Regions from separate parts of the Colwellia sp. SU-HH01217 genome, predicted to be linked through region 3. Evidence: riboswitches for the same ligand, from Rfam matches in the RefSeq annotation. Region 3 holds a riboswitch; each other region holds the start of a gene.
The links. A riboswitch is a leader RNA that binds a small molecule or an ion and turns the genes downstream of it on or off. The one in region 3 is predicted to bind cyclic di-GMP.

Region 1 (3,281 bases), on a different contig from region 3:
AAAGTACTATTAACTCTATCCATCCGTTCTATATCACTTTTAAGGGTATCTGAAAAAACACTGTCAAGCAAATGGCCCGCAATGGTTGCTGTACTAGGCGGATGAGGGTTATTTTCATTGGCAAAGAGGGGATTTTTAGGTTGCTCAACGCCTATCACTAAAATACGCTCAGCTCCTAAATGTATCGCAGGACTTAAAGGTGATAATTGATGTACTGAACCATCACCATAGTGCTGGCTTTTTATTTTAATGGAAGGAAACACTAATGGAATTGCCGCAGAAGCCATTAAGTGCTCACTATTGATTTGACATGGCTCGCCACGGCGTTTCGCCCTGAACCATGGCTGAATACCATCTTCAGATTGAAAAAAACTAATAGAATTGCCTGTAGAATAATTCGAAGCCGTAATTGATAACGCAGATAAATAACCATTATCTATGTTTTTATCAATACGGCTAAAGTCAACAACTTGGTTTAGTAGAGCTCTTAATGGGGCATTATTGAGTAAACTTCGAGATGATTGGTTAGCGTAATCTGCTTGAAAGCTACCCAAAACACCTTGGGTAATATTATTAAAAACCCTGATTGGGTCGCTATGATAAATACTATGTGTATGTAAAGACTTCCACATCCATTCTAATTTCTTAACACCTAGATGAAAACAAGATGCATAGCATGACAGTGCAGTCGAGTTAATCGCTCCTGCAGATGTCCCGCAGACTATGGGAAAAGGTATGCCGTGATTGCGAGGAATAAATGTTGCAATAGCTGATAATACACCTACTTGATATGCCGCACGAGCGCCACCACCAGTGAGGAGTAATGCATTTTTACTATTTTTATATGTTCTTTTTATTGCCATGTTCAAGTACTGCTAGGTGATATAAGTTAAGTGTATGGATTTTTTTTATTATTAACATCATAAATAATTAAAATTATTCAAAAAAAAAAGCCAGCAAAGCTGGCTTTTTGAAGCGACATAGAATTATTAACTAGTAAACATTGATGCTAAGCATTGACACCTACTTGAAAATAACTTTCAGCTGCTAACGCGTTCGTTAGCTGCGTCTATTAATGGTTGCGATCCATTTTGAATAAGTGCTAAGTTCGCTGAAACAACTTTCTTTGGTAATTTTGCAATCATCAAAGTACCTGTTTTAACAGAACCTTTTGCAGCAGCAAATTCCAACAAGTTTTTACCGTTACATTGAATACCTGAGAAGATACTACGAATTTTTAATTTATTCGTCTTTAAAAAAGAACGCATGCGTTTTTTGTCGTCGGCAGCCACATATTCACAAACGCTTTGAGCGATGTTTGAAGCTTGTGCCTTCGGCGTCGATACAACAGACGTCAATAATAAAGCAGTAATGGTAGAAGCTAGTAATAATTTTTTCATTTTATTAACCTTTTAATTAATTAAGTTAGTTAGTAAAAGAAAAAACCACAGGATGTACCTAATAACGAGGTGACTCCGCTGTCATAGATTTTATAATTATTGCTAAAAATAAAAACCCTTAGACCGGTGGTTTTGCGTAACATGTTTTCGCATGTCTTGCCTTTTCTTTGTCACCTTCAGTATTGCTAAATTCATTACAAATTGCAACTTTACAGCTACTTTTATTGGTTGTTTTTTGTACTTTTGATTTTTTTGTCATTGTTAAACAGTAGTTTAAAAATCAAGTTATACAATATACCGTTTTATGTGTTCGAAAAAATTAATATTTTATATTAATAGCCTGTTAATTTTATGTTCATTTTTATTACAATTAAAATTGCATTTCAGGTACATTTTCGGGCACTACTAGCTCACCTTCGGTTAGTTTTATAATTTCATCAACAGAAACACCTGGCGCGCGTTCGATTAAATGAAACTTTCCCTCTTTAATTTCTAAAAAGGCTAAATCTGTTAATACACGTTTAATACAACCTTTACCTGTTAATGGTAATGAGCAGCTATTTAGTAACTTTGATACACCATGTTTAGAGGCATGTGTCATAGTGACAATAATATTATCAGCGCCAGCAACTAAATCCATTGCGCCACCCATACCTTTAATTAGTTTTCCAGGGATCATGTATGAGGCGATATTACCTTGAATGTCTACTTCAAAAGCGCCTAATACGGTTAAATCTACGTGGCCGCCACGGATCATGGCAAAAGACTCTGCAGAGTCGAAAAGTGAAGCGCCTGTAGCCATAGTAACGGTTTGCTTACCAGCATTAATTAAGTCGGCATCTATCTCTTCTTCGGTAGGGAATTGCCCCATACCCAATAAACCATTTTCAGACTGTAGCATGACTTCTATATTCTCTGGTACGTAGTTAGCAACTAGCGTTGGAATACCAATACCTAAATTAACATAAAAGCCATCTTCTAGTTCTTGAGCAACACGTTGTGCTATTTGTTCTCGTGTTAAAGCCATTGGTAATCTCCTAAGCTTGGCGAACAGTACGTTGTTCGATTCGTTTTTCAAATGAGCCTAAGATAAGGCGATTAACATAAATACCAGGGGTATGTATCTGGTCTGGATCTAGCTCACCAGGTTCTACAATTTCTTCCACTTCAACAACGGTAATTTTACCTGCTGTTGCGGCTAATGGGTTAAAGTTACGCGCGGTTTTTCTAAAAACAAGATTACCGTATCTGTCAGCTTTCCAAGCTTTAACAATGGCAAAATCACCTGTTATTGAAGGCTCTAAAATATAATGTCGACCGTCAAACTCTCTTTCTTCTTTCCCTTGAGCGACAGGAGTTCCATAACCCGTAGCAGTATAAAAAGCAGGAATTCCAGCACCGCCAGCACGCATTTTTTCCGCTAATGTACCTTGGGGCGTTAATTCAACTTCTAACTCTCCTGCCATCATTTGGCGTTCGAATTCTGCATTTTCGCCAACATAAGAAGCGATAATTTTTTTTATTTGGCGATCCGGTAATAAAATACCTAAACCAAAATCATCAACACCACAGTTATTAGATACCAAAGTTAATCCTTTAGTACCTTTTCTTTTTATCTCGTTGATTAAGTTTTCTGGGATACCGCAAAGACCGAAACCACCAGCAATAACTGTCATATTGTCAGTTAATCCTGCCATGGCTTCTTCATAGCTTGACACTACTTTGTCAAAACCTGCCATTTGAAACTCCTTTCTATTTGTTAGTTACTATTAATTTAGCCACATTAATTTTTCATTAAGTGCGCAATAGAGTGTATTAACACTGTGCACGGTAAGCATTTGATACTTTGGACACAGGCGATTTTTCTAATTTGTCACTGAT
Region 2 (3,281 bases), on a different contig from region 3:
GTCATTCTAGGGTATGTCACAGGAATGATATTTATTAAATAAAACAAATACAGATAAAACACTTATGGCCGCTTAATTTTTCTTTGTCAAAGCACATTAAAAAATCGATTCCGTCACAAGTGTTTAATCAGTTGCTGTCGTTAAATGCTATTTTGGTTATGCGATTTACCTTGCTTTGCAGTTAAAACATCAATATCTGCAAGCTCAGGGATGTTCGCTTGAAGTTTTGATTCTAAAACATCAATAGCAACCGCTGAGGCACATAGGTCATTACCTCGTTTTTCAAAAGATTTAGCGTGAGTTTCCATTTCATGCTCTATTTTTTCACCAAAATCTTCCATTCGAGTTTCAAACGCATCCATATCTCCACCAGAAGTTAGCATCTCTTTACCTAATGCCATTAATAAAGTCCCCATTGAGTTTTGCACTGCTTTTTCTATAACAGCTTCAATACGCTCTTCAAAGTCTTCACCAAAGATTTCATCGCCATCAATACCATCATCATTAAGGTAGAACCCTTGCTCAGCTGAAAAATGTGTTTCTATTTGTTGGTGAATAGTATCTAACTCTGTAGTGATATCTGCACCTACTTGGTTATTTTCGCCCAATAGCTCGTCAAACGTTTTCGTTAACCCATCTGAAGCTAACGATAAAGCATCTAAAGCGATCGCTTTTACTTCTGGTACAACATCTCTAATGCTGGTCGAGTATTGAGTCACTAAACTTTGCTGTTTTGCGTTTAAGGCAATAGTTTTACCTTTCACTATTAGGACTTTGTTATCGGTGATTGTGTAGAGGTTATTTTCCGAATCATCTAAAAATTCTAAGCTATCTTTAGAAACCTTTACGCCAGCTTCAAGTTGAATATCGCAACTAATTTGATGTGCAAAAGCACTAGCAGAAGCGATGCTTGTAGTTAAAACCAATAAAGAGGCTGTTAGGATGTTTTTCATGTGAAGTCCTTTATAATTTCATTGTAATTACAAAGTATATAACAAGACTGATGCCAAGTTAGCAAAGAAGGGTAACTATTTGATTTTTATTAACTTAAAAATAACTCTTACAATAAGCACAAAGCACTACCAAGTTAAAAAAACTAAATAGTGGTTATTTAAACTAAAAGTTAGTGATTCGGTACTTACTTAAACTAAGCCATAAAACAAGCACTTAAAATAAGAATACAAGTAAGCTAATTTACTTTACTTGTGACAACTTACGTATTTCAGAAAATTGGTAAGCAATCTCAGGGCTAACTTTATTATTTTTCAAATACGTTTGAAACGCACCAATTAATAACTTTAGCTGAACCAAATCTGTCATGCTAGCTTCTTCTTTATGAAACTTTGCCGCTAAATCTGTCAGTTTAGTTAGGTATTTTTTTGTTAAATTAACTTTCATTAATACTACATCCGATTTAATTTTTTATTATATTGTCGGAAAATAATGTTCGCTGTTAATACACTTAAATTATAAGTTAAGCACTATATAATTTTGTAGCCCAGCCATCATAGGTTTCCCCGTAGATCTGTGGTTTTGCGCGAATATTTTTTCAAATATCTTGCCAGATGCCATAACATTCTACACAAAGTTTATTAGATTACAACTATTCGTAACAAAATATTTCAGTGTAACCAAAACCATTAAGATATTGATTTTAGTAGTATATTCTTTGCATCTCAAACAACCTTGATTGACAGCGTTCAAACTCGAATGCTAATTGCGTTGCTTGATATAAGGCATCAATATCAACCTCAGCACTAATAATAAGACGTATATTTTGATCGTAAAACTCGTCAACCAGCGCAATAAAACGTCGAGCTTCATCATCAAAATGTCTTAGTTCTGACATTAAAACCCCGCTTCGTTGGTAGCTATCCTCTACTCCTGAAAACACTGCAGGAATTAAATCACCATGAAATTGTGGTAAATTATCTATAAGGATAGTGTCAAACATATCTGCAAGAGTTATATAATCTCGCTGGCTTCTTGGTCCTGAGCATAGCGCAAAGAAGTCAAAGTAAATCGTTTTATCGTGCATGGCTATATAATCAATATTCCGATGATTAATGCAAATATGACCCGAAGCAAGCTTGTTCTCCTGAGTAATATCAATAAAACGTTGCCTTAAGAAGTTAGGATATGCGGTGCTTGGATAAACATAATCACGATAAGGAATTCCTGTGTCTGTAATTTTAGGGGACAAAGATGAATAATGACTGTCTGATAACGATCTTCGATGATCAATTTCACCATCAATTGAAATAACCTGACAATGGTCATTAATCAGTTGAATTGTGGGTAAGAATAGAGCCCGTTGAAGTCCATTTTTATAGAGGTTTTCAGGTTGACAATTTGAGGTAGCAACCAATGTTATCCCTTGGGCAAAAAGAGCGTCCAGCAAGCCCGACATAAGCATAGCATCACCAATATCTGACACAAAAAACTCATCAAAGCAGAGTACGTCGACTTTAGTTGCCCACCTTTTTGCGATAGTGCTTAATGGATGCGTTTGTTTTGTTTGTTGCAAGGCATGTTGATTTGAAATTTCATTTAATTGCTGGTGAACACTTTCCATAAATCGATGAAAGTGAATACGCATTTTTTTATCAATAGCAAGATGTTGATAAAACAAGTCCATTAGCATGGTTTTACCACGCCCTACTTTGCCATAAAAATAAATACCTTTGATGTACCTATTTTGATTAAACAAGGGTGTTAGTTTTAAGCACAGAAGCTTAGAGAAAAAAGATGAGTTATCACTCGCTGTTAATGACACTTGGCAAGAGAGTTCATTAAGCGCATTAACAGCAAGTAATTGTGCCTCATCATAAGACAACTTCTTTGTTTCAACGAGCTGTTGATACGCTATTTTCATCGACATCAGGAATTGCTCCCAATAAAATTAAACGCTTAGGTGTCTTACTCTAAAGGTTCTCCCCTTTAACTTCCCTTTTTCCAGTTTTTTAAGGGCTAATTTAAGTGCGTTTTTATCTACTGCTACATACGCCCAATTATCCAAAACATTGATTTTACCAACTTGTGATCCTTGAATACCATTTTCACCTGTTAAAGCACCAAGAATATCGCCAGGCCTTACTTTTTGCTTTTTACCACCATCAATTTGCAGTGTAGCCATTTTGCTTTGCAATGGGGCTTGATCGAGTACAGATAAACTAGGCAAAGGCTCACCAGTAATAACTTGATCGAGGTAATCCTCAAGCAAGCCAACCTTATAACTTTCTTTCTCACTAAATAAAGAACAAGCGATACCTTTACTTCCT
Region 3 (3,281 bases):
CGCGTAACATTAATTGATGACTAACAACCTCAGCGCTTGCTGGGGTTTCTTTTAAGGTAGATAGTAAATATTGACTCGTGCGCATTGCTAGGATTTTCCTCGGAATAAGATCCGTAAAATAAAAAGCGTGTTATATATTGCGCACATTCTAACAGGGCGGCTTATCAGGTGTAAGTGATATATTGTCCTTTTTAACAAAAATTTAGCGTTTATCGTTGTTAAACAAAGTGGCAATAAAATATATCTATTGCCTGTTCTTTAATATTGACTGGCGTATAGTAACGTTAAAAAATAGAGATCCTAAATGGGAAGCTACCGATGAATATACAACTTATACGCGCCGATTATAACGATAAACAGCAAAGCGAGGACTTAATTGCGCTATTAAATGCTTATGCTATAGATCCTATGGGAGGAGGAGAACCTCTTGATGATTATGTTCAAGAAAATCTGATAACGTCTTTAAAACAGCGAAAAGATGTTTTTTCTATTCTTTGTTATGTAGACAACGAAGCGGCAGGGCTTTTAAATTGCATTGAAGGTTTCTCTACTTTTAGCGCAAAACCTGTGATGAACATACATGATGTTACCGTTTTACCTAAATTTAGAGGATTGGGCTTAAGTGAGAAGATGTTTATTGAAGTAGAAGCGTTGGCTAAAGAAAAAGGTTGTTGTAAGCTCACTTTAGAAGTTCTAGAGGGCAATGAAATTGCCAAAAATGCTTATAAAAAGTACGGTTACTCTGGATATGAGTTAGATCCTAAAATGGGAAAAGCAATTTTCTGGCAAAAGAAAATTACTTAATCATTATAAATTACGTTCAATGAAACCAAAATAACCAAGCTAAAATGAAATAGGTCTTCTTCTACCGGCAGTACTAGGTGTTGGGCTTATTTCATGTGTATTGTTTGAGGTTGAAGGTTGTGCTTTATTACCATTTTTTTTACTTTTTTGTTTTGTAGGCTTTTTGCTTGGAGCAGCAGCTATTTTAATAGGCTTTACAGTTTCTACTTTACTGTTGGCATTTACGACGACTTGAAACACTTCACCATTAAATTCAACAATGTCATTTTCATAAACTTTTTTTCTTTTTTGATATTCCACTTCATTGTTAACAAATACATATCCTTCGCTGATCACAATTTTGGCTTCGCCGCCACCGCCAACTAAATTAGCGACTTTAAGTAACTGGCAAAGTGGAATAGGTTGCTCACAAATTTCAACAACTTGATATTCAGGGATGTCTTGCATGTTATTCTCAATGAAAGTGTAAAATAAAATTAATCTGAGTGCTCAACACCGAGTTTAACATGTCTATCAGCAGGTTGTAATGAGTATCTAAGTACAAATGTATCTATTTGTTTACAAAATTAGCAAGAATTAGTTTAAGTTATTGGCCAATTTATCTTTTAAATTATCACCTAATACTTTTTATCTGTATAATACGCCGCAGCAGAAACGGCAACATACTTGAAAAAGTATTACGCAAAGCTACCGGTCTAAGGGGAAACCTATGACAGCGGGGTCTCCTAGCAAATAAAGGGTCGCTTTGATGTACGTTTCACTTATTTAGTTAAATTGTAAATTAAGGTCTCTAATGAAAAAGTTATTAGTTGTTGTTTCTACTCTTGTTCTCCTGTCTACGACTTACAGTCCTGTTGCTAGTGCTTCTAATGTGGCACAAACGCTTTGTGAATATGTTTCTGCAGACGATAAAAAACGTCTACGCTCTTACTTAAAAAGTAATAAATTAAAAATTCGTCAAATTTTTGATGGCGTGCAATGTAATGGTCAAAATTTATTATCGTTTGCTTCATCTAATAATGCGGTTGAAACAGGCACATTAATGATAAACAAACTGCCTAAATCACAAGTTAAAAAAATCATAGCTTCAATTAACTCATCAGCACTTAGCGCTGCTGCTCAAAAACGTATTAGTAGCTAATACTAATATTAAAGAATTGCTCGTGTTTACCTGTTTGGGATGCTGTTTGCATCCCTTTTTTTATTCATCGTTTAATACCCCTCCATTAAGTTTGTTCCCTAAACAAATACCTCGTATAATTGCTTCAAGTTTATATTTATTAATAAAGAGTTCTAATGACTTGTGAAACTACAAATAACTCGAACATCCTTGCTGAATTTTTAGCGAGTGTAAAAACTAGCCAAACACTATGGGCATTGCAAGATAAAGAGAGTGAAGATTGGGTTGTGCTCGACTCAATTAATTTTGAGAATACTGATGTGATGCCGTTATGGTCTGAACAGTCGTTAGCTAATCAGCATTGCACTCAAGAGTGGGCTAACTATGTGCCTGCGCAAATATCACTAAGGGATTGGTTTGAATTTTGGATCGAAGACTTAAATAGTGATGGCGTTATTATTGGTATAAATTGGCCTGAAGATGGTGATTGCACAGAGTTAGAATTAGCCGAATTTACTCAAAGTTTAGCGGAAGTAGAAAAGCTATAGCCGAAAAACTTAACTGACATTAGTACTCATACTACTTTTGAAGGAATATTATTCAAGTTTCCTGTAAACTGCAATTTAAGCCGTTAAAGAAAGCCGTTAAAGCGATTTTTCAAAAAAATAACGGCTTATATAAACTATTTATCATTATCCACTATTAACCACTTACCAATAGCTACGAAAAGCTAACGTTACTCCCCAGCCATTATATTTTCCGCCATCATTTGCTGTGTCTTTCATTTGAGTATACTGCGCTCCTAAATGAACTTTAAGCTTGTGTTGGTTAATTAAGTAATTCATTCCGGCATAAATTTCACGGTAGTTATCGCCTTTTCCTGCGATATTTTGATTTTCATACTTTCCCAGTCTAATACCATTAAGGTGCTGACTATCTAGGTAGGTATATCGCATTACCCATTGTATTTCTTTGGTGTGTTGATAATAAGGCATGACGACAAGCCCCCATAAATCACTTTGTTCTAAATCGCCTTGACCATAAGAAGCATCGTTCCACATATGCCATTTGCCAAAGTTTAATTTGCTTGAAAAACTGACTACATGACTAAAATCACGGGTATTGCCTTGTTCATCTACATCGTTATATACATAATCTAGAGTCACTTGCGCTTTTTGCCATAACGGCGTTTTATTATAATTAGCCGTTAATGATAAAAGGGCAAAGTAACTAGCGCCTGTTAGGCCAATTTCGTTAGAATCATCACTCGAAAATATACCGCCTTTATACGACATATTGTTATCAAACCCGCCTTGTATACTAATACCAGTGAAGTACTCAGCGGTAAACCATAAAT

Region 1: it holds a riboswitch for cyclic di-GMP, as region 3 does, so the genes downstream of both, AC27G3_RS13795 (DUF3718 domain-containing protein) here and AC27G3_RS06600 (DUF3718 domain-containing protein) in region 3, are expected to answer to the same signal.
Region 2: it holds a riboswitch for cyclic di-GMP, as region 3 does, so the genes downstream of both, AC27G3_RS10665 (hypothetical protein) here and AC27G3_RS06600 (DUF3718 domain-containing protein) in region 3, are expected to answer to the same signal.

The regions. Positions count from the first base shown of each region.
Region 1 covers NZ_BAAJLX010000012.1:13,925-17,205, reverse strand. The annotation lists gene AC27G3_RS13800 (patatin-like phospholipase family protein) at 1-863, opposite strand, end outside; gene AC27G3_RS13795 (DUF3718 domain-containing protein) at 1,041-1,400, opposite strand; cyclic di-GMP riboswitch class I at 1,466-1,571, opposite strand; gene AC27G3_RS13790 (3-oxoacid CoA-transferase subunit B) at 1,771-2,427, opposite strand; gene AC27G3_RS13785 (CoA transferase subunit A) at 2,438-3,139, opposite strand; gene AC27G3_RS13780 (hydroxymethylglutaryl-CoA lyase) at 3,216-3,281, opposite strand, start outside.
Region 2 covers NZ_BAAJLX010000007.1:70,991-74,271, reverse strand. The annotation lists gene AC27G3_RS10670 (DUF2884 family protein) at 141-953, opposite strand; gene AC27G3_RS10665 (hypothetical protein) at 1,195-1,398, opposite strand; cyclic di-GMP riboswitch class I at 1,490-1,573, opposite strand; gene zapE (cell division protein ZapE) at 1,655-2,875, opposite strand; gene dbpA (ATP-dependent RNA helicase DbpA) at 2,903-3,281, opposite strand, start outside.
Region 3 covers NZ_BAAJLX010000003.1:343,236-346,516, reverse strand. The annotation lists gene AC27G3_RS06615 (proline--tRNA ligase) at 1-85, opposite strand, end outside; gene AC27G3_RS06610 (GNAT family N-acetyltransferase) at 319-804, shown strand; gene AC27G3_RS06605 (RNA-binding S4 domain-containing protein) at 844-1,251, opposite strand; cyclic di-GMP riboswitch class I at 1,451-1,533, shown strand; gene AC27G3_RS06600 (DUF3718 domain-containing protein) at 1,598-1,945, shown strand; gene AC27G3_RS06595 (DUF2750 domain-containing protein) at 2,101-2,472, shown strand; gene AC27G3_RS06590 (porin) at 2,635-3,281, opposite strand, start outside.